2 regions of the Bradyrhizobium sp. i1.15.2 genome follow, and region 2 is predicted to be linked to the other one. Evidence: predicted binding sites of a transcription regulator. Region 2 holds the regulator's gene; the other holds the start of a gene.
What was found. The regulator PhoB, encoded in region 2, activates phosphate uptake and scavenging genes when phosphate is short. The targets are predictions, from matches to a motif close to TGTCATNNANCTGTCAT.

Region 1: the regulator PhoB is predicted to act here: its motif matches at 3,324-3,340, upstream of ABIB80_RS34150 (RNA degradosome polyphosphate kinase).

The regions. Positions count from the first base shown of each region.
Region 1 covers NZ_JBEPRQ010000032.1:6,011-16,898, reverse strand. Annotated here, with positions in the region: gene ppx (exopolyphosphatase) at 1-1,042, opposite strand, end outside; gene ABIB80_RS34150 (RNA degradosome polyphosphate kinase) at 1,058-3,250, opposite strand; gene ABIB80_RS34145 (P-loop NTPase family protein) at 3,379-4,056, opposite strand; gene ABIB80_RS34140 (CDP-alcohol phosphatidyltransferase family protein) at 4,172-4,714, opposite strand; gene purM (phosphoribosylformylglycinamidine cyclo-ligase) at 4,870-5,943, shown strand; gene purN (phosphoribosylglycinamide formyltransferase) at 5,943-6,596, shown strand; gene ABIB80_RS34125 (cold-shock protein) at 6,692-6,898, opposite strand; gene ABIB80_RS34120 (autotransporter outer membrane beta-barrel domain-containing protein) at 7,276-8,442, shown strand; gene ABIB80_RS34115 (LysR family transcriptional regulator) at 8,522-9,562, opposite strand; gene ABIB80_RS34110 (hypothetical protein) at 9,634-10,251, shown strand; gene ABIB80_RS34105 (GNAT family N-acetyltransferase) at 10,238-10,858, shown strand; gene ABIB80_RS34100 (isochorismatase family protein) at 10,884-10,888, shown strand, end outside.
Region 2 covers NZ_JBEPRQ010000001.1:486,055-496,942, forward strand. Annotated here, with positions in the region: gene argF (ornithine carbamoyltransferase) at 1-776, opposite strand, end outside; gene ABIB80_RS02370 (aspartate aminotransferase family protein) at 776-1,978, opposite strand; gene ABIB80_RS02375 (GcrA family cell cycle regulator) at 2,434-2,946, shown strand; gene phoB (phosphate regulon transcriptional regulator PhoB) at 3,166-3,873, opposite strand; gene phoU (phosphate signaling complex protein PhoU) at 3,897-4,613, opposite strand; gene pstB (phosphate ABC transporter ATP-binding protein PstB) at 4,625-5,446, opposite strand; gene pstA (phosphate ABC transporter permease PstA) at 5,443-6,288, opposite strand; gene pstC (phosphate ABC transporter permease subunit PstC) at 6,293-7,282, opposite strand; gene pstS (phosphate ABC transporter substrate-binding protein PstS) at 7,382-8,395, opposite strand; gene ABIB80_RS02410 (ATP-binding protein) at 8,539-9,837, opposite strand; gene ABIB80_RS02415 (putative bifunctional lysylphosphatidylglycerol flippase/synthetase) at 9,871-10,888, opposite strand, start outside.

The DNA.
Region 1 (10,888 bases), on a different contig from region 2:
CGCGCAGCTTCACCACGCGCGCGAGGCGGTCGGTCCAGGCGATCAACTCGCGCGCGTGCTTTGCCGAACGAGACAGCAGCTGGTTCAGCTCCTCGGCCGCGCAGATCAGTCCGTCCTTGTTGCGTTCGGACTCCGGCAGCTTCTCGTGCAGCAGGCCCTCGCGCACGCCGAAGGTCGAGAACACGATGGTCTTCGGCTTCGCCACCCGGATGATGTGCTCGAGCACCAGTGCCGCATAGGTGAGGAGCGGGCGCCGGGCGTCGGCGACGATCTCGATGTCTGCAAGCATGCCGGCGGCCGCAAGCCGGCGGAGACGTCGGGAAAAATCGAGCGCCTCGGCAGCCGAAATCGAATAGCCGTGCATCACCTGGAGCGGGTAGCCGCTCTGGATGATGTGGATGCGCGCCAGCGCGCGCCAGGTACCGCCGACGGCGTAGAAGCTGCGGCCGCTCCCGGCCTTGAGCTGCGGCACCCCGTCGAGCGCTTCGCGCACGATGCGGTCGGCGCGTTTCAGGGATTTATGCGCGAGGTCCTGCAGCGCGAGGCCGCCGAGTGGCAGCGTCACGCCGCTGCGCACCGTGTTTTTGCGCACGTCGATCAGTTCGAGCGAGCCGCCGCCGAGGTCGCCGACGATGCCGTCGGGATGATGGATGCCGGAGATCACGCCAAGCGCCGACAGCCGCGCCTCGCGCGGGCCCGACAGGATCTCGATCTTCACCGCGCAGATGCGCTCGGCTTTCGCGATGAAGTCGGGGCCGTTGGAGGCGTCGCGGCAAGCGGCGGTCGCAATCGCAAACACCCGCCCGACCTGCATCACCCGGCACAGCGCACGGAAGCGCTTGAGCGAGGTCAGTGCCTTGTCGACGGCGTCGGGCGCTAGCAGGCCCGTGCTCTGCACCTCGCGCCCGAGCCCGCACAGCGTCTTCTCGTTGAAGATCGGAATCAGGCTCCGCGTCAGTCCCTCGTAGACGACGAGACGGACCGAGTTGGAGCCGATGTCGATGACCGCGACGCTCGAGCCGCGCTTGCGCGGCCGCTTCACGTCGACGATCCCGGATCAGGATTGATGACGTTCATTACGGCGCGTGAGGCGGCGCGGCGAGGATTCCTTGAGCGACTTACCACGGCCAGACAGACTCGGATTGGTCATGAAGTAGTTGTGGACGTTGAAAGGCTCCTCGCCCTTCGCGGTCTTCATACGCGTTGAGGACCCGTCCGGCAACAATTGCCAGCTCTGTTCATTGTCCTTGAGATTGGCGACCATGATCTGTTCGAGAACCTGCTGATGCACCGTGGGATTTTGCAGCGGACACAGCACCTCGACGCGGCGGTCGAGATTGCGCGGCATCATGTCGGCCGAGGAGATATACACAGCCGCTTTCGCGCTCGGCAGGCCCTGGCCCATGCCGAAGCAGTAAATTCGGCCGTGTTCGAGGAATCGTCCGATGATCGACTTGACGCGGATGTTCTCCGACAGGCCGGGAATGCCGGGCCGCAGGCAGCAGATACCGCGCACCACAAGCTCGACCTGCACGCCGGCCTGTGAGGCCTCGTAGAGCGCGTCGATAATGTCGGGGTCGACCAGCGCGTTCATCTTCATCCAGACCGCACCGGGCCGGCCGTGGCGCGCATGCGCGGTCTCGCCCTGGATGTGCTCGATGATGCGCTTGCGCAAGGTCAGCGGCGAGACCGCCATCTTTTCAAGATCGCTCGGCGCGGCATAGCCGGTGATGAAGTTGAACACGCGGGCGGCATCGCGGCCGATGGTCGGGTCCGAGGTGAAGTAGGAGAGGTCGGTGTAGATGCGCGCGGTCACCGGGTGGTAATTGCCGGTGCCGGTGTGGACGTAAGTCGTGAGGCTGCCGCCCTCGCGGCGCACCACCATCGACAATTTCGCGTGGGTCTTCAGTTCGAGGAAGCCATAGACGACCTGCACGCCGGCGCGCTCGAGGTCGCGTGCCCAGCGGATGTTGGCCTCCTCGTCGAAGCGGGCCTTCAGCTCGATCAGCGCGGTGACGGATTTGCCGGCTTCGGCAGCTTCCACGAGCGCCCGCACGATCGGCGAGTTGCTCGAGGTGCGGTAGAGCGTCTGCTTGATGGCGACGACGTCGGGGTCGCGCGTCGCCTGCTGGAGAAACTGCACCACGACGTCGAAGGATTCATAGGGGTGATGAACGACGAGATCCTTCTGCCGGATCGCAGCGAAGATGTCGCCGCCTTGCTCGCGCACGCGCTCGGGATGGCGGGGCACGTAAGGGGTGAATTCCAGATCGGGCCGGTCGAGGCGGGTGAGCTGCGAGAGCTCGTTCATGGCGAGCACGCCATCGACCAAAAACACCTCGTCGTCGGCGGTCGACAGCGCGTGCTGTACGAAGCTGCGCAGCTGCTCCGGCATCTTGGCATCGATCTCGAGCCGGATCACCGAGCCGCGGCGGCGGCGCTTCAGCGCGGTCTCGAACAAGCGGACGAGATCCTCGGCCTCTTCCTCGATTTCGAGTTCGGAGTCGCGGATGACACGGAAGGCGCCCTGGCCGTGAAGATTGTAGCCGGGGAACAGGCGGTTGATGAATAGCGCGGTGGCCTGCTCCAGCGAGATCAGCCGGACTATCTTGCCCTCGGCCGGCAGGCGGATGAAGCGGTCGATCTTGCCGGGCATGCGGATCAGCGCGTTCATCTGCTTGCCGTCGGCGGCGCGCGTGAGCTGGAGCGCGATGGTGAAGCCGAGGCTCGGAATGAACGGGAAGGGGTGGGCCGGGTCGATCGCGAGCGGTGTCAGCAGCGGGAACACGTTGCTGAGGAAGTAGTCCTCGACCCAGGTTCGTTCCGCTTTGGTGACTTCCTTGCCCTCGACCAGCACGATGCCCTCGTCGGCGAGCGTGCCGCGCAGGTCGCGCCAGATTGCCTGCTGGTCGGAGGCAAGCTGCGAAACGGTCCGGTTGATGAGCGCGAGCTGCTCGGACGGCGTCAGACCGTCGGGGCTGCGCTCGGCAATGCCCTCGCGCACCTGGGCCTTGATGCCGGCGACGCGGACCATGAAGAACTCGTCGAGGTTATTCGCTGAAATCGACAGGAATCGCACCCGCTCCAGCATGGGGTGGCTGGGATTGACCGATTCCTCCAGGACGCGGCGGTTGAAGTGCAGCCAGGAGAGCTCGCGATTGATGAACCGCTCGGGGCTCGATGCGATCGCCGGCGGGCCTTCGGCTTCCGGGGCTTTCTCTTTAACTTCAACAGCTTGCGCAGAATCCATCAGAAGTCGATCCATCCAGTTCGCCCCAATTTGCGACTTACGCGCAAAACCCGCGGGAGCATGTGTTAGAGCGATGACGTTTCGATGACATTGATGTTCCGCGGCCCGGCCGCGTCAAGCCGCCTTGGTCAGACATCCCGGAGCAGCTCGGCCGCCAGGGCCCGGGTGACGGGGCGGCCGAGGCGCAGGGCCTCGCTGTCCAGCAGGTCCACAGCCCGTCGGGCGGCGGCCGAGGACCGCTCCAGGCGAGTGGCGAGGTAGCTGACCACGCTCTCGTCCATGGCGAGCTGGCGGTCGGCGCAGAATTTGACGATCAGGCCGCGGAAGAGCTGGTCGTCAGGCGGCAGCAGCGAGATAACGGGGACAGCGCGGAGCCGCGAGCGCAGGTCGGCGAGCTCGATCTCGAGAGAGGCGGGCGCCTCGCGTCCGGTGAAGAGGACGTAGGCGCCGTCCTCGCGGGCCAGATTCATCAGATGGAACAGGGCGCGCTCATCGCATTCCCTCGCCTTGGGATCCTCGACCACCAGCGCGCCGGTGGCGAGCGCAGCCGGGACGGCTTCGGCGGTCAGCCCATTGGCCGTGGTCGAGCGGGCGCCTGAGGCCTCGGCCCAGATCGCGGCGAGATGGCTCTTGCCGCTTCCTTCCGGGCCGGCCAGCCACATGATCCGGTTCGGCCATTCCGGCCAGGCGTCGATGAGGGCAAGACCGGCGGCGTTGACGGGGCCCTCAAGGAAATTGTCCCGGCTCAGGCTCTCCGCATGCGGAAGCGAAAACGCCAATTGTCGGGGATGAACGCGGCCTGGCACGCTTGCTTTGCTCCGTGCCGGCGTGCCGGCTTCGTTAGAAGAGATGCCACTTAATCGAGCGGGAGTTGGCCTTTTGCGGGGCCGCTTCCCAACTCATTTGGCCTCGATCGTGCTGCTACTTGGCCTCGATCGTGCTCATGTGCCGCAACCATTCGACGAGATAGAGCGACACGGAGGAGAGCGTGAAGATCGTGACGAGGCCCATCAGGATTATATCATAAGGACCGGCTTTGAAGCCGAAGGCGAGGGCGGCCAGCACCAGCGCTGCGAACGCCACCTGGGCCACAGTGTTGAGCTTGGATACCTTCGAGGGCTTCATCTCCACAGGGCGGTCGAACAGCCACGATATGATCACGGCGGCGACGATCATGATGTCGCGCGAGACCACCAGGATGACGATCCAGCGCGGAATCGCGCCCCAGATGCCCAAGGCCATGTAGATCGAGACCAGCAGCGCCTTGTCGGCGAGCGGGTCGAGCAAGGCGCCGAGCTCGCTCGTCATGTTGAAGCGCTTGGCAAGGAAGCCGTCGACCGCGTCGCTGATACCGGCGATCAGGAAGACGGCGAACGCCACCTCCATTTGGCTCGACACGATGGCCCAGACGATGATCGGGACCAGCATGATGCGGCCCAAAGTAATGATGTTCGGTATACTCACACGGCGCTTCCCGGCACCCGGCCTGACCTCGAATTCGGCCCTTTGCAGGCTGAACCGGTTGATATCTCTACATAGTATACGGCGGCGCGCCATGCGAGCCATTGCGCGTCCCCGGAATTCGACGTAACCAGCCGCAAACCCACTGGAAATCGGGCATGACCGACCGCAAAAACGGCCTCACTTACGCCGATTCAGGCGTCGATATCGATGCGGGCAACCGCTTGGTCGACCTGATCAAGCCGATGGTGCGCGCCACCGCACGGCCCGGCGCCGACGCCGAAATCGGGGGATTCGGCGGCCTATTCGATCTCAAGGCCGCCGGTTTCAAGGATCCCATCCTGGTGGCCGCGACCGATGGCGTCGGCACCAAGCTCAAGATCGCGATCGAGACCGGCCTGCATGGCGGGATCGGCATCGACCTCGTCGCCATGAGCGTCAACGACCTCGTGGTGCAGGGCGCCGAGCCGCTGTTCTTCCTGGACTATTTTGCCTGCGGCAAGCTCGATCCGGAGGCGACCGCGTCGATTGTCGCCGGCGTCGCCGAAGGCTGCCGCGAATCCGGCTGCGCCCTGATCGGCGGCGAGACGGCCGAGATGCCCGGCCTCTACAAGGACGGCGACTACGACCTCGGCGGCTTTGCCGTCGGCGCCGCCGAGCGGGGCACGCTCCTGCCGCGCAAGGACATCGCCGCCGGCGATGCCGTGATCGGGCTCGCTTCGTCGGGCGTGCACTCCAACGGTTTCTCGCTGGTGCGCAAGATCGTGGAACAATCCGGCCTCGGCTTCGGGGCGCAGGCGCCGTTTGCGCCCGTCATGACGCTCGGCGGCGCGTTGCTGACGCCGACGCGTCTCTACGTCAAATCCTGCCTGCGCGCGATCCGCGAGACCGGCGCGGTGAAGGGGCTTGCCCACATCACCGGAGGCGGCTTCACCGACAACATTCCGCGCGTGCTGCCGAAGCATCTCGGCGTCGGTATCGATCTGGCGCGCCTGCCAGTGCTGCCGGTGTTCAAATGGCTGGCCGCGCAGGCCGGCATCGCCGAGCTCGAAATGTTGCGGACCTTCAATTGCGGGATCGGCATGATCGCAATCGTCGAGCCGGACAAGGTCGAAGAGGTCGTCGAGGTCTTCGCCGATGCCGGTGAGACCGTGGCACAGCTCGGCACTGTGATCCCGGCTGAGGGCGAGCACCGCGTCGTCTATAACGGCCATCTCGATCTGGCGCTGTGATGAAACGCCGCGTCGCCATCCTGATTTCCGGCCGTGGCTCCAACATGGCTGCGCTGATCAAGGGCGCGGCCGCGCCGGATTTTCCGGCGGAGATTTCGCTCGTCATCTCGAACAAGGCCGATGCGCAGGGGTTGGAAAGGGCCAAAGCGAGCGGCGTGAAGACGCTGGTGATCGAAAGCAAGCCGTTCGGCAAGGACCGCGCCGGCTTCGAGAAGGTGCTGCAAGCAGCGCTCGATCAGCACGGCATCGAGCTGATTTGCCTCGGCGGCTTCATGCGCCTGTTCACGGCCGAATTCACCAAGGCCTGGTACGGGCGGATGCTCAACATCCATCCCTCGCTGCTGCCATCGTTCCCCGGTCTCGACCCGCACGGCCAGGCGTTGCGCGCCGGCGTCAAGCTGTCCGGAGCGACAGTGCACTTCGTGATCCCCGAGACCGACGCCGGTCCAATCGTGATGCAGGGCGCCGTTCCCGTCAGCGACCACGACACGGCGGACACGCTGTCGGAGCGTATCCTCGAAGTCGAGCACCGCATCTATCCCGCAGCACTGAGCCTGCTCGCGACGGGCAAGGTCCGGATCGAGGGCGATGTGTGCAAGACCGCGGGCAGCGGGCCGTCGGAGAACTTTCTGGTTGCGCCGTTGGTGCGGTGAAGCGCCGTCGCACTCGGAATACTTTCATCCCAAACAAAAACCCCCGGCAGAGCCGGGGGCAACGTCATGATCTCTTGCGCAGACCGCGAGAGCAATCAGGAAACCTTGAGGTTCTCCGCGGATGCCTTGCCGCGGTTCTCCACGAGGTCGTATTCGACCACTTGATTTTCATTAAGGGTCGAGAGTCCGGCGCGCTCGACGGCGGAGATGTGGACGAAGACGTCCTTATCACTGCCGTTCGGCTTGATGAACCCATAGCCCTTGGTCGGGTTGAACCATTTGACGGTGCCCTTTTGCGGCATCCTCAGTCTCCTCCGCTAGATACAAAAACGACGCGGCCGCTTTTCGCGTGCCACGCCACAAACGGGCCTCCGGTAGTCTGTTCGAGTCTTGAGTTCAATGTCGCGAAACGCACAGTCGAGCGGCCAATTCCGATTGTGTCCGATATTGCAACATGAAAATCGCCCGTTAGCAAGCCGCGCGCGAATTTCAAGAGCCCGACCGGAGCGCCCGTCCGCAATTTGCGACCTGTGGCCGCGGAACCACAATCGGAAGCAATGCCTTTGCCTGGACGCGCCAGCCGGTTGACCCTCAGTAACAGTTCGGCACAAATCGCGGCACGCGTGCGCCGCTCCTGTTGCATTTTTGCGCGCCGCCCTTTGCTTCGGGATTTGTCGCCATGTGCTGCACGTCGCAGCCCTCAGAGACACGGCAGGCGATCAGGCTGAACCGCGTCCGTTGGATCGCGGCTGCCGCGGCGTTTGCGCTCATCATGGTACTGTCGACGACATCAGGCTTTGCGCAAAGTCCGACGCCTACGCCTACGCCTACGCCTACGCCGACCCCGACACCCACGCCGTCACCGACGCCGATTCCGATGCCGACCGCGACCAATTACGACCAGTCGGCCGGCAACAGCGCGCTCAATCTCGGCTCGAATTTCCTGGAGCGGCTCGGCAGCCAGGCTTCTGGCGGCGTCAACCGGGCGTTCCGGACCAATCCCGGCGGCGGCGGCGCATCGGCGGGCGCGGAAGATCCGCGCTACCGTACCTGGTTCGAGGGCTACGGCATCTCGGTCCGGACGGATGCGCAAGGAGACTTTGTCGGCGACAAGCGCAAGACGTTTGGCGGTGTCGCAGGTTTCGGCGCGCGGCTCGCGCCGGGTGTCAATCTCGGCTTCTCCGTCGACCAGAGCCACACCGACATCGACGTGCCGCTCGCACTTCAGTCCGCGACGCTGGACCTGACGCAACTCGGCTTCAGCGGCTCGGTCGACAAGGGTCCCTGGACCTGGGCGTTCGCGGTGGTGCACGGCTTCGGCAAGGTCCGCTCCAGCCGGGACACCGGCCTGGGACTTGCGACCGCGGGTTATCGCGCCGCAGTCGACGGCGCGCTGACCGAGATCAGCTATTACTGGACCAAGGATCAGATGCGCATCGTGCCCAAGGGTGCACTGGAATATGTCCGCGCCACTAGCGTCGCGTTCCAGGAGGTTGGCGGCCTCGATCCACTCAATGTCGGCTCGACTGCGCTCTCGCGCGCGCGCGTCATGATCGGAGCCGAGATTGGACGCTACTTCATCTTCGACCAGAAGATCCTGGACCTGTCCGCTTATGGCAAGTTCGTCGACAATTTCCATCAGAACCTGGGATCGGTGCAGGTCAGCCTCGGGACCCAGAGCATCGTCGTGCCCGGCATCGGCGAGAGCCGCTACGGCACGGATGCCGGCGCCTCGGCCTCGCTCAGCCTGACCAACACGGCGCGGCTCTACGTCAATTACGACGGCAAGTTCCGCAACGAGCTGACGTCGCACCAGGGCACGGTCGGCTTCGAACATCGATGGTGAGGCGAAGCCTGCCCGCGTCGGCCCAGAGGAGGATCCGGAAAACTGCGACGCGGTTTTACGAAAGGATCATGCTCGAGTTTTAAGTCGGCATTGCCGCGACATAGCCCGTCAATCCAAAACCCTCGCGCGCGGCCGTCATCATCGGCGCCAGCGCGTTCGGGTGGATGAACTCGTCGCGGAAACAGGGATGGATCTTTGGATCGAAGATTTTCTTCAACCAATCGACCACGATCTTGTGGCGCTCGGAGGCGCGGAACTCCTTGTGATAGGTGAGCCAGAGATCGGCGTGGTGGCTGACGCCGAGATCGACGGCGACGAGCGGGGCGCCGAGCGCGATCGAAACTGTCGGCAGGAATCCGATGCCGGCGCCGCGCTCCACCGCGTAGAGCACGCCGACCGAGGAATTGGTCTTGATCCCGACGATGCCCTCGAGCGACTTAAGTCCGAGCACGCGGGCATAAGCGCCGTCGTCGACCTGCGGAGCGCTCTGCTTGATGATGCGGTGGTTCTTCAGCTCGGCCAGGCTCGCCGGCACGCCGTAGAGGTTTTCGTACTCCTTGGACACGAAGGGATAGATGTGCAGCCGGCCGAGCTTGGCGACGATCAGATCGGGATTGGTCGGCGGCTCGAGCTGGATCGCGATATCGGATTCGAGCCGCGCGACGTCGGCCTGTTCCATCGCGCAGCGCAGGTCGACGGTGATCTTGCGATAGGTCTTCTGGAAGTCGATCAGTCGCGGCAGGATCCAGAAATTGCCGGGACCTTCGGTCACCGCGACCCGCACGGTGCCTGACATATCGTTCGACGATCGCGAGGCTCGCCGGAACACGTTGAAGGCATGACGCTCCATGTGCGCGACGTCGGCGATCATCGCGCTGCCTTCGTCGCTGAGCGTGAGCCCGCTCTGGTCGCGCAGGAACAGCTTGCAGTCGATGCTCTCTTCGAGCCGATCGATCCTGCGCATCAAGGTGGTGGAGGTGAGCCCGAGCTCCTCGGCGGCGTTGCGGAAACTTTTATATTTTGCGCAAGCTAAAAACAGTTTCAAATCGTCCCAGGACATGTCCAGGGCTTCTTCACGGTGCTGCATTATCGCAGCACCCCGGTGCAATAACTGCTGCATACGCCTGATCCCCAGCCGCTAAGCTCTTGGTCATAGCGGGGCACGAAAGCCGCGAACGATAGAGGGGTGACATGGGTATGGAAAGGGGCTCGTTTGCCGAAAGGCATGATTTCGACGCGCTGCCGCTCAGTCCGGATGTCGACGTCCGTCGTGCCCAATTTTCCGAAATCGCCGCGCTTTCGCAGCTGGCGCACCGGCTGGTGCCGGGCGTTCGGATCGGGGCGACTGAGCTTGCAAAATATTTCGCCTTCGATCCCGAGAGCATCCTGACTTTCAGCCGGAAGGGCAAGCTCGTCGGCGGCATGGCCTTCCTGTTTCTCAACGATCGCGGGCATGATGCGCTGCTGCTCGACGAGATCTGCCTCACCGCGCCCGAGACGTGCCATCTCGCGTCCGCGAAGGAAGACGTTTCCGCCATCTACATCTGGGCGATCGCGGCGACGGGGCGCGGCGTCGCCGGTCTCGGCAAGGCCGCGGCTCATCTTAGACAGCTAAGGTTTCGCAACGCGGATTGCTATGCGCAGCCGTCAACCGTGGCCGGACGCGATATCATGAAGGCGACAGGCTTCGAGCCTGTTCCAAGCTTCCAACCCGACCTCTGGTGCTACGAGCGGCCCTGGCATCGGCAGCCGATGCGCATGCCGGGCGCGATCATCCAAGCAAGGAGTTTTGCAGATGCACGGTACTAGGATTCCTCTCGCGAAGCCCGATTCCCGCGCCATCACCATTCGCCTCGCACGCGATCTCAGCGATCTCATGCTGGTCACCTCGATCCGCTCAGCCGTCTATCTCGCCGAGCAGGATTGCCCGTTCGACGAGGAGTTCGACGGGAACGACATGGTCGCCGCGCATTTCATCGGCTATGTCGGCAACGAGCCTGCGGGCTGTCTACGGGTGCGGTTCTTCGGCGATTTCGCCAAGGTGGAACGGCTTGCGGTGCGGCACCAATATCGGCGCTCGCGGGTCTCATTCAAGCTGGTACAGGCGAGCGTCGACTATGTGAAGCGCAAGGGCTTTCGCAAGATCTACGGCCAGGCGCAGGACCGGCTGGTCGATTTCTGGGCTCATTTCGGGGCCAAGCCGCTCGGTCACAATCGCAAGATCACCTTTTCCGACTTCTCCTACACGGAAATGCTGCTGGAGATCGAACCGGGCCCGGATGCCATTACGCTGGACAGCGATCCGTACGTGATCATCCGCCCCGAGGGCGATTGGGACCGGCCGGGCGTGCTCGACGCCTCGGCAGGACGGGCCGTGACGTCGCCGCTGCGGGACGTCGCGCTCGCTGGCCGTTGAAACTGCTGCAGCTGCGCGCAAACCCATGCT
Region 2 (10,888 bases):
ATCAGCTGGGCATTGACCTGATAGGGCTTGAGCACGTTGTGGCGGTGCTCGCCTTCCTTGTCGCCCATCGACACCCAGGTGTCGGTCACGACACAATCGGCGCCCTTCACGGCGGCTTCGGCATCCGTGCCGAGCATGATCGGCGCGCCGGTCGCCTTGATGAAGTCGCGCATCGCTTTTTTCGGCGCGAGCTCCGGAGGCGTCGCGACATTGAGCTGGAACTTGAAGCGCTCGGCGGCGTGCGCCCAGGACGCCAGCACGTTATTGTCGTCGCCGGTCCAGGCCACCGTCTTGCCCTCGATCGGGCCGCGATGTTCCTCGTAGGTCATGAGGTCGGCCATCACCTGGCAGGGATGCGAGCGCCGCGTCAGGCCGTTGATGACGGGCACGGTGGCGTTTGCCGCAAGCTCCAGCAGCGCATCGTGATTGAGGATGCGGATCATGATGGCGTCGACATAGCGCGACAGCACCCGCGCGGTGTCGGCGATGGTCTCGCCGCGACCGAGCTGCATCTCGGCGCCTGTGAGCATGATGGGCTCGCCGCCGAGCTGGCGCATGGCGACATCGAACGACACCCGCGTCCGCGTCGAGGGCCGCTCGAAGATCATCGCCAGCGTCTTGCCTTCGAGCGGCCTGACCGGCTGATGCGCCTTCTGCTTCGCCTTCATCGCGGAGGACGCGGCCAGCATGCGCTTGAGCTCCGACAGCGGCAGCTCGTTGATATCGAGGAAGTGCTTCGGTGTTTTCTTGGGTGTATTATCGGGCGACTTGCTCATCAGCTTGCCGCCCGCTTGTTGCCGGACAACGCCGTGCAGGCGCGCTCGAGCCGCCCGACGCTGTCCTCGATCTCGGCCTCGGTGACGATCAAAGGCGGCAGGAAACGCACGACATTGTCACCGGCGCCGACGGTGAGCAGCTTTTCGGCGCGCAAGGCGGCAACGAGATCGCCGGAAGGCACCACGGCCTTGATGCCGATCAGGAGGCCCTCGCCGCGCACTTCGCTGACGACATCGCCATGACGGTCGATCACGGAGGCGAGCTTCTGCTTGAGCAGCAGCGACATCCTCTGCACGTGGTCGAAGAAGCCGGGCTTGAGCATGACGTCGAGCACGGCATTCGCCGCCGCGATCGCGAGCGGATTGCCGCCGAAGGTCGAGCCGTGCGAGCCCGGCGTCATGCCGGACGCCGCTTCCGCGGTCGCAAGGCAGGCGCCGATCGGGAAGCCGCCGCCGAGCGCCTTGGCCAGCGACATCACGTCGGGTTCGACGCCAAGGCGGCGGTACGCGAACAGATCGCCGGTGCGGCCCATGCCGGTCTGCACCTCGTCGAAGGCGAGCAACAGGCCGCGCTCGTCGCAGAGCTGGCGCAACGCCCTCAGGAAGGCAGGCGTTGCCGAACGCACACCGCCCTCGCCCTGGATCGGCTCGATCAGGATGCCGGCGGTCTGCGGACCGATCGCCTTTTTCACTGCCTCGAGATCGCCATGCGCAACCTGGTCGAAGCCCTCCATGGGTGGGCCGAAACCTTCGAGATATTTTGCCGAACCCGTCGCGGCCAGCGTCGCCAGCGTGCGGCCATGGAAGGCGCCTTCGAAGGTGATCATGCGATAGCGGTCTGGATGGCCCTTCGCGGCGTGATAGCGGCGCACGACCTTGATCACGCATTCCAGCGCTTCGGCGCCGGAATTGCAGAAGAACACGAAGTCCGCGAAACTTTCATTGCACAGGCGCGCGGCAAGCTTTTCGCCGTCCGGGCTCTGGAACAGGTTCGACATGTGCCAGAGCTTCGTGGCCTGTTCCTGCAACGCCGCGACCAGCGCCGGATGGGCATGGCCGAGCGCATTCACCGCCACCCCGGAGGTGAAATCGAGATAGCGCTCGCCATTGGTCGCGATCAGCCAGCAGCCTTCGCCACGCTCGAAACCGAGGTCGGACCTGGCGAAAACGGGGAGCAAATGCGGCGCTGCGCTGTTAGTCATGACGGTCACTTGAATGTTGCGGACGGTGTAAGCGTGCATTACGCAACGCACCATCGACCGGCCCGGAAAACGAAACGTGCCGCCTCTTGAGGGCGGCACGTGCGACTATCTTAGGCCTGGTGAAACGGGTGTCAATGCCGCCCGGAAAGCCTCGCGAAACGCTGAATCCGTAGTCTTGCGGTGCCGATTTTGCGGGATTTAGCCACGGAACATGTGGAAGCGAGTCGGCGGACTCTTGCGCGGGAGTCACGCCATATTGTAGCGTTTGGATTGTCAGATACGACATCTCGTGCAGTGGTTCTGATCTTTAAGTCCTTATGTACCGGCGTAAACGTTCGGGCGTTCAAGACGCGCCCGGCGAGCCTTAAGGGATTCTGGCGGCACGGGTTTTTGAAGGCTTAGGCATTCGCTGCGAGGCCCCAGGATGGCTGGCGCGCAGCGAGGGAAAGGGTGCAATGACGGTTTTGACCTGGTCCGATGATCGCGTCGAGCAGCTGAAAAAGCTCTGGGAGGCCGGACTTTCGGCCAGCCAGATCGCGGCGGAGCTCGGCAATGTGACCCGCAATGCCGTGATCGGCAAAGTGCACAGGCTCGGTCTTTCGGGCCGCGCCAAGAGCCCATCATCGGCAGCGCCCCGGCCGCGCAAGGCGCGCCCCGCGCAGCACATGATGCGGGTGAGCCGCCCGATCTCGCGCGGCAACACCGCGCTGGCGCAGGCCTTCGAGGTCGAGGCTGAGCCGGATCCGGTCACCTACGACAACGTGGTGCCGATGAGCCAGCGGCTGTCGCTGCTCGAATTGAACGAGGCGACCTGCCACTGGCCGGTCGGCGATCCCTCGAGCCCGGACTTCTTCTTCTGCGGTGGACGGGCGCTGTCCGGCCTGCCCTATTGCGCCCAGCACTCGCGTGTTGCGTACCAGCCGGCGTCGGATCGGCGCCGCGCACCGGTGAAGCCGGGTCCGCGGTAATCAGGGCAAGTCGTCGCGCAAAGACAGTTCAATAATTTCAGTGTCGTCCTGGCGAAAGCCAGGACCCATACTCCGAGCACGCAGTAGTCGTGCGAAAGGGGTAACTCTGAGTCTTCGCCAAACCACTCCCTGTGGTTATGGGTCCCGGATCAGCGCTCGCTTGTCCGGGACGACATCGGAGAATGCAGGGACAGCTCGCCAACAAACAAGCCTGCAACCCTACACCTGCTCCGCCTTCGCAAACCGATCATCCAGCGCGTAGCCGGCGCCGCGGACGGTGCGGATCGGGTCTTGCTCGCGGCCGAGATTGAGCAGCTTGCGCAGGCGGCCGATATGCACGTCGACGGTACGCTCGTCGATATAGATGTCGCGGCCCCAGACGCTGTCGAGCAGTTGCTCGCGCGAGAACACCCGGCCCGGATGCTCCAGGAAGAACTCCAGCAGGCGATATTCGGTCGGACCGAGATCGATCGGCCGGCCCGATCGCGCCACGCGGCGCTTGTCACGGTCGAGCTCGATGTCGCCAAAAGCAAGCACGGTGGCGAGCCGCTCCGGGCTTGCACGCCGCAGCAGGCCCTTCACGCGTGCCAGCAGCTCCGGCACCGAGAACGGCTTGACGATGTAATCGTCGGCGCCGGTCGCAAGACCCCGCACCCGCTCGCTCTCCTCACCGCGCGCGGTGAGCATGATGATCGGGAGCTGCTTGGTCTCGGGACGGGTGCGAAGCCGCCGGCACAATTCGATGCCTGACAGGCCCGGCAGCATCCAGTCGAGCACGATCAGATCGGGGATGTGCTCCTTGAGGCGGGTGTCGGCGTCGTCGCCGCGCATCACCGTCTCGACGTCATAGCCGTCGCCTTCGAGGTTGTAGCGGAGAAGCTCGGTCAGGGCTTCCTCGTCCTCAACCACCATAATGCGTGCGCCCATCGCGTCGTCGCTCCCTTAAGTCTTCAGGTGTTCGGTACCGTGTTGGCGAAGGTCGTCATGTCGCCCTTCGGCCGCTTGTCGGTGATCGCCTGGCCCTCGATCATGTAGAACACGGTCTCGGCGATGTTGGTGGCGTGGTCGCCGATCCGCTCGATGTTCTTGGCGCAGAACATCAGGTGAATACAGAACGAGATGTTGCGCGGATCCTCCATCATGTAGGTGAGGAGCTCGCGGAACAGCGAGGTGCAGATGGCGTCGACTTCCTCGTCGCCCTTCCACACCGCCATCGCCGCCGGCAAATCATGCGCGGCATAGGCGTCCAGCACCGACTTGACCTGCTGCTGCACGAGGTCGGTCATGTGCTCGAGGCCGCGGAACAGCTTGAGCGGATGGAAGTCCGTCTCCAGCGCCGCGACGCGCTTGCCCATGTTCTTGGCGAGGTCGCCGATGCGCTCGAGATCGGTCGCGACGCGCATGGCGCCGACGATCTCGCGCAGATCGACCGCCATCGGCTGGCGGCGGGCGATGGTGAGCACCGCACGCTCCTCGATGCGCTTCTGCAGCGCGTCGAGCTCGGTGTCGATGGCGACGACGCGCTGGCCGAGCGGGACGTCGCGGCGGATCAGCGCGTCGACGGACTCGACGATCATGCGCTCGGCGATGCCGCCCATCTCGGCGACCAGGCGGGTGAGTTCCTGGAGGTCGGTGTCGAAAGCCTTTGCGGTATGTTCGGAAGCCATGTCGCGTCTCCTCAGCCGAACCGGCCGGTGATGTAATCCTGCGTGCGCCGGTCGGTCGGCGACGTGAAGATCTTGCTGGTGTCGTCGAACTCGATCAGCTCGCCGAGATACATGAAGGCGGTCTTGTCGGAGACGCGCGCCGCCTGCTGCATGTTGTGGGTGACGATCGCGATCGTGTAATCCTCGGACAGCTCCTGGATCAGCTCCTCGACCTTGGCGGTCGAGATCGGGTCGAGCGCCGAACAGGGTTCGTCGAACAGGATCACCTCGGGCCGCACCGCGACGGTGCGGGCGATGCAGAGGCGCTGCTGCTGGCCGCCGGAGAGCGACAGGCCGGAGGCGTTGAGCTTGTCCTTGACCTCGTTCCACAGCGCGCCGCCGCGCAGCGCCTTCTCGACGCGGCCGTCCATTTCGGACTTCGAGATCTTCTCATACAGGCGGATGCCGAACGCGATGTTCTCGTAGATCGTCATCGGGAACGGCGTCGGCTTCTGGAACACCATGCCGACGCGGGCGCGCAGCAAATTGAGGTCCAGCTTGCCGTCGAGGATGTTGGTCTGGTCGAGCATCAGCTGACCAGTGGCGCGCTGGCCGGGATAGAGGTCGTACATCCGGTTGAAGATGCGCAGCAGGGTCGACTTGCCGCAGCCCGACGGACCGATGAACGCCGTGACGCGATTGGCGCCCAGCGTCAGGTTGATGTTCTTCAGCGCGTGGTGCTCGCCGTAATAGAAGTTCAGGTTGCGCACGGTCACCTTCGGGGGCGCCTCCGGCAGCACCGGCGCGTGGGGCAGCCCACCGGCCGCGCTCATCGATACGGAAAGATCACTCATTTTGCGGTCCTCTCGGCGCCAAGGATGCGCGCGCCAATATTAAGGGCAAGAACGGTCAGGGTGATGAGCAGCGCCCCGCTCCAGGCCAATTGCTTCCAATAGGCATAGGGGCTCTGCACGAAGTTGTTGATGGTGACAGGCAGGTTCGCCATCGTCTTATTCAGGCCGAGGCTGAAGAACTGGTTCGACAGCGCGGTGAACAGCAGCGGCGCAGTTTCACCGGCGACGCGAGCGGTTGCGAGCAGCACGCCGGTGATGAGGCCGGAGCGCGCGGCGCGATAAGCGATCCGCTTGATCACCAGCGAACGCGGCAGGCCGAGCGCCGAGGCCGCCTCGCGCAGCGCGTTCGGCACCAGCAGCAGCATGTCCTCGGTCGTGCGCAGCACCACCGGGATCACGATGACCGCGAGCGCGAGCGAGCCTGCGATCGCCGAGAAGCCGCGCATCGGCACCACCACCGCGCCGTAGATGAACAGGCCGATGATGATCGAGGGCGCCGAGAGCAGGATGTCGTTGATGAAGCGGATCACCGAGGTCAGCCGGTCATTGCGGCCGTATTCGGCGAGATAGGTGCCGGCGAACATGCCGAGCGGCGCGCCAATGCCGACGCCGATCACGGTCATGATCAGCGAGCCGACGATGGCGTTGAGCAGGCCGCCCTCGTTCGATCCGGGAGGCGGCGTGTTCTCGGTGAACAGCTGGACATTGAGTCCCGCCAGTCCATTGTAGAGCAGCGTGATCAGGATCAGCGCGAGCCAGGTGACGCCGAAGGCCGTTGCGGCGATGCAGAGCCCGCGAACGACGATGTCCTTGCGGCGGCGGCGTGAATAGATCGGATTCATGGCGCTAGTTCCCCGCCTTCTTTTCCAGCCGCATCAGCATCAGCCGCGCCGCTGCGAGCACGAAGAAGGTCAGCACGAACAGCAGGAGGCCGAGCAGGATCAGGCCGGACTGGTGCAGGCCGTCGCTCTCGGCGAACTCGGATGCGATCGCCGCCGAGATCGTGGTGCCGGGGGCGAAGATCGAGGACGAGATCCGGAACGAGTTGCCGATGATGAAGGTCACCGCCATGGTCTCGCCGAGCGCCCGGCCCAGCGCCAGCATGACGCCACCGATGACGCCGACGCGGGTGTAGGGGATCACCACGCTGCGGACGACTTCCCAGGTGGTGCAGCCGACGCCGTAGGCGGCTTCCTTCAGCACCGGAGGCACGGTCTTGAACACGTCGACTGAGATCGAGGTGATGAAGGGCAGCACCATGATGGCGAGGATCAGCGCGGCATTGAACAGGCTGAGATAGGACGGGGGACCTGCGAAGATCGCGCCCAGCACGGGCACGCCGTCGAAGATCTTGATCATGAAGGGCTGGAACGTGTTGGCGAGGAACGGACCCAACACGAAGAAGCCCCACATGCCGTAGATGATCGAGGGGATGCCGGCGAGCAGCTCGATCGCCATGCCGATCGGGCGGCGCAGCCATTGCGGGCAGAGCTCGGTGAGGAAGATCGCAATGCCGAGACCCACGGGAATGGCGATCAGCATCGCGATGAAGGAGGTGACGAGCGTGCCGTACATTGGCCCGAGCGCGCCGAGCACCGGCGGATCGGCCGACGGCGCCCAGCGCTGCGTCCACAGGAACGAGACCCCGAATTCCTTCATCGCCGGGAAGGCGCCGACGATCAGCGAAATGATGATGCCGCCGAGGATCAGAAGCACCGAGATCGCGGAGAGCCGCGTGATCCAGTAGAAGGTAACGTCGCCGAGCTTGAACGCGCTCAAGGCCTTGGCGCGATCATACGGTCCGGCGTCGTCGATTACATCGCTCTGAACGGCCATCTCTGCCACGCCGATCCCCTGTACTAAATAGCATACGTTTTTTTGTTGGTCCGTGCCCCGGATGCGGCGCAGCGCATCCGGGGCACGAGCGTCGCGAAGCTAGCTCTTGATTTCGGCAGCCCAGGTCTTCTCGATCAGCTGAACGACCGGGTCCGGCATCGGGATGTAGTCGAGCTCTTCAGCCGCCTTGCCGCCGTTCTTGAAGGCCCAGCGGAAGAACTTGATGGCTTCCTGCGAGGCCGCCTTGTCGGTGGCGTCCTTGTGCATCAGGATGAAGGTCGCCGCCGTGATCGGCCAGGACTTCTCGCCGGGCTGGTCGGTCAGGATGACGTAGTAGCCGGGAGCCTTGGCCCAGTCGGCGTTGGAGGCGGCCGCCTGGAACGCTTCGACGGTGGGCTGCACCGGCTTGCCGGCCTTGTTGACGAGACCGGTGTAGGTCAGCTTGTTCTGCTTGGCATAGGCGTACTCGACGTAGCCGATCGAGTTCTTGGTCTGGCTGATGTTGCCGGACACGCCTTCGTTGCCCTTGGCGCCGACGCCGACCGGCCACTCGACCGCGGTACCCTCACCGACCTTGCTCTTCCAGTCCGCGCTGGCCTTGGCGAGGTAGTTGGTGAAGTTGAAGGTGGTGCCAGAGCCGTCCGAACGGCGGACCACGGTGATGGCCTCCGAGGGCAGCTTCACGTTCGGGTTGAGCTTCTTGATCGCGGCGTCATCCCATTTGGTGATCTTGCCGAGATAGATGCTGGCCAGCGTCTCGCCGTCGAACACCATCTCGCCGGGCTTCACGCCCTCGATGTTGACGACGGGAACGATGGCACCCATCACCATCGGCCACTGGACGAGGCCGTCCTTCTCGAGCTGCTCGGCCTTGAGCGGCGCGTCGCTGGCGCCGAAGGTCACGGTCTTGGCCTGGATCTGCTTGATGCCGCCGCCGGAGCCGATCGACTGGTAGTTCAGACCGTTGCCGGTCTCCTTCTTATAGGCGTCAGCCCATTTGGAATAGATCGGGAACGGGAACGTCGCACCGGCACCGGTGATATCGGCAGCAAAGGCCGCCGTCGTCGATGCGGCGACGATGCCAGCAGCGACGAGTGTTTTGAGGAAATTCATGCTGGTCTCCATACAGGGGAGCGAAGCGCCATCCGCGCCCGATCGCGCTCCCCGTGCCGCCCCTTTAGGAGCGGACAGCTGAGCTTTTACGAAGGTTTGGTGACAGTCGGATGACAGCGTTAAGCAGCTGAAATCGCTGGAATTTAGCTCAGAGCCGCAGGCTTGCCCTGGGGGAAACAGGCGGTGAAAGTGGCGCCCTGTTTGGGCACGCTTTCGATCAAAAGCCGGCCGCGATGGCGGTTAAGAATATGTTTCACCAGCGATAATCCGAGGCCGGTGCCGCCCTGCGAGCGGCTGTCGCCGACATCGACCCGGTAGAACCGTTCGGTCAGCCGCGGCAGATGCTCCGGCGCGATGCCGGGGCCGAAATCCCGGACCAGGACCCGGATTTCCTGAGTTCCATCAGGGGCGGCGCCTGGCATCAGCGACACGATGACGCGACCGCCCGCGGCGCCGTATTTGAGCGCGTTCTCGATCAAATTCTCGAACAGGCGGAGCAGCTCCTCGCGGTCCCCCGCGATCAGTACCGGGATCTCAGGGAGCTGGGTCTCGACCTCGACCTGGCGTTCCCGCGCCAGCGGCTCGAGCCCGTCGGCGACCTGCAAGATGATCGGCAGCAGGTCGACGAGGGTGTCGGGCCGCACATGGGCCGACAGCTCCACCCGCGACAGCGACAGCAGATCGTCGATCAGGCGCGCCATCCGGGTGGCCTGGTTGTGCATGATGCCGAGGAAGCGCTCGCGCGCCTTGGGATCGTCCTTGGCCTGCCCCTGAAGCGTGTCGATGAAGCCGGACAGTGCGGCCAGCGGCGTGCGCAGCTCGTGGCTGGCGTTGGCGACGAAATCGGCCCGCATCTCCTCGACCCGACGCAGCGGCGTCTGGTCGTGAAAGGTCATCAGCATGCATTTGTCGGCGCCGCCGAAGGTGGTCGGCACCGGCACCGGCGTGATGGTCAGCTCCATCCAGCGATCGACCGGGACATGGTCGAGATAGGTCGCGCGCCGCGGCTCGGTGGTCGCGATCGACTCGCGCAGCGCCGTGATGATCTCGGGCGAGCGCAGCGCGAACTGAGCGAGCTCATTTCGGCGCAGCGCCGGCGCGAGCTGGGCGGCTGCGGCGTTGAGATGGATGACGCGGCCGGCGCGGTCGAGCAGCACCGCGGGATCGGGCATGCCGGCAACCACCGCGGCGACCGCCGCGCTCTCGACCGGGTTGACGCGGCGGGTCTCTTCGCGCGAGGCGGCAGTATCGTGCAGGCGCCACGGGATCAGCGCTGCGGCCGCGACGCAGAAGAACACCGCAATCGCATGCAGTGCCGACAATTCGCCCAGCGAGACCACCACCGACAGCGCCAGCGCCGCGGCGATCAGGATGACGGTCGAGTGCCGCAGCCGGTCGGACCAGGGCTGGGAGGAGGGAGAAGATGGGGCGTCGATCGCCATCGGGGCGGGCTTCTCCAAAGGACGTTGCGCCGGTCAGGCGCCGCTGTCGCTGCGCTTTCTCACGTAAGCGGCTTTAGGCGCGGGCCCGGGGTCGAGCTTGAGCGCCGCCTGCTGCAGGCGCTTCGATCGTGCGCCGATGATAACTTCGCGAAACGTCAGCAAGATTACAGATATGACGAAAGGGGACAGATAATAGAGGACGCGGAACAGCAGCATCCCGCCCAGCAGCTCCTCGCGGTCCATCTGCCAGAGTCCGACCAGCATGGCCGCGTCGAACACGCCAAGGCCTCCGGGCGAATGGCTGGCAAAGCCGAGCAGCGTGGCCGAGACGAAGATCACCGCGACCACCACGAAGCCGAGATTGGGCTCGTCCGGGACCAGCACGTACATCGCCAGCGCGCAGAAGCCGAGATCGATGATGCCGATCGCGATCTGGAGCAGCGTCAGCGGGCCGCCCGGCAGCATCACGGTCCAGGGCCCGCGGCCGACCATCCGGGGCTGGGTCCAGACCCAGACCACGTAGGCGACCAGCCCGACGATGATCATCATCGCCAGCATCCGGTTCAGCCAGGGCGGAAGCATGTCGATCGAGGCCGCGGCCTCCGGATGATAGGAGATGCCGAGGCCCAGCACCGCGGCATTGCCGAGCCAGAAGGTCAGGCCGGCGAGGAAGCAGATCTTTGCGACGTCGATCGCGTTCAGGCCGTAGGCGGAATAGATGCGGTAGCGCACCGCGCCGCCGGTGAAGACGCTGGCGCCGACATTGTGGCCGATCGAATAGCTGGTGAAGGCGGCGAGCGCGTTGATGCGATAGGGGACGTGGGCGTGGCCGATCGCGCGCACGGCGAACAGGTCGTAGAAGGTCAGCGTGAAATAGCCCGCGGCGACGAACAAAGCCGCCAGCGCAATCTGGCTCGGCTCGGTGCTCTTGATCGCTTCGAGGACTTCGTTGACATCGATGCCGCGCAGCATGTGGTAGAGCACATAGCAAGCGATGCCGATGACAGCGACGCTGATCACAACTCCAAGCTTATGCAGGATTTGCTTCTGG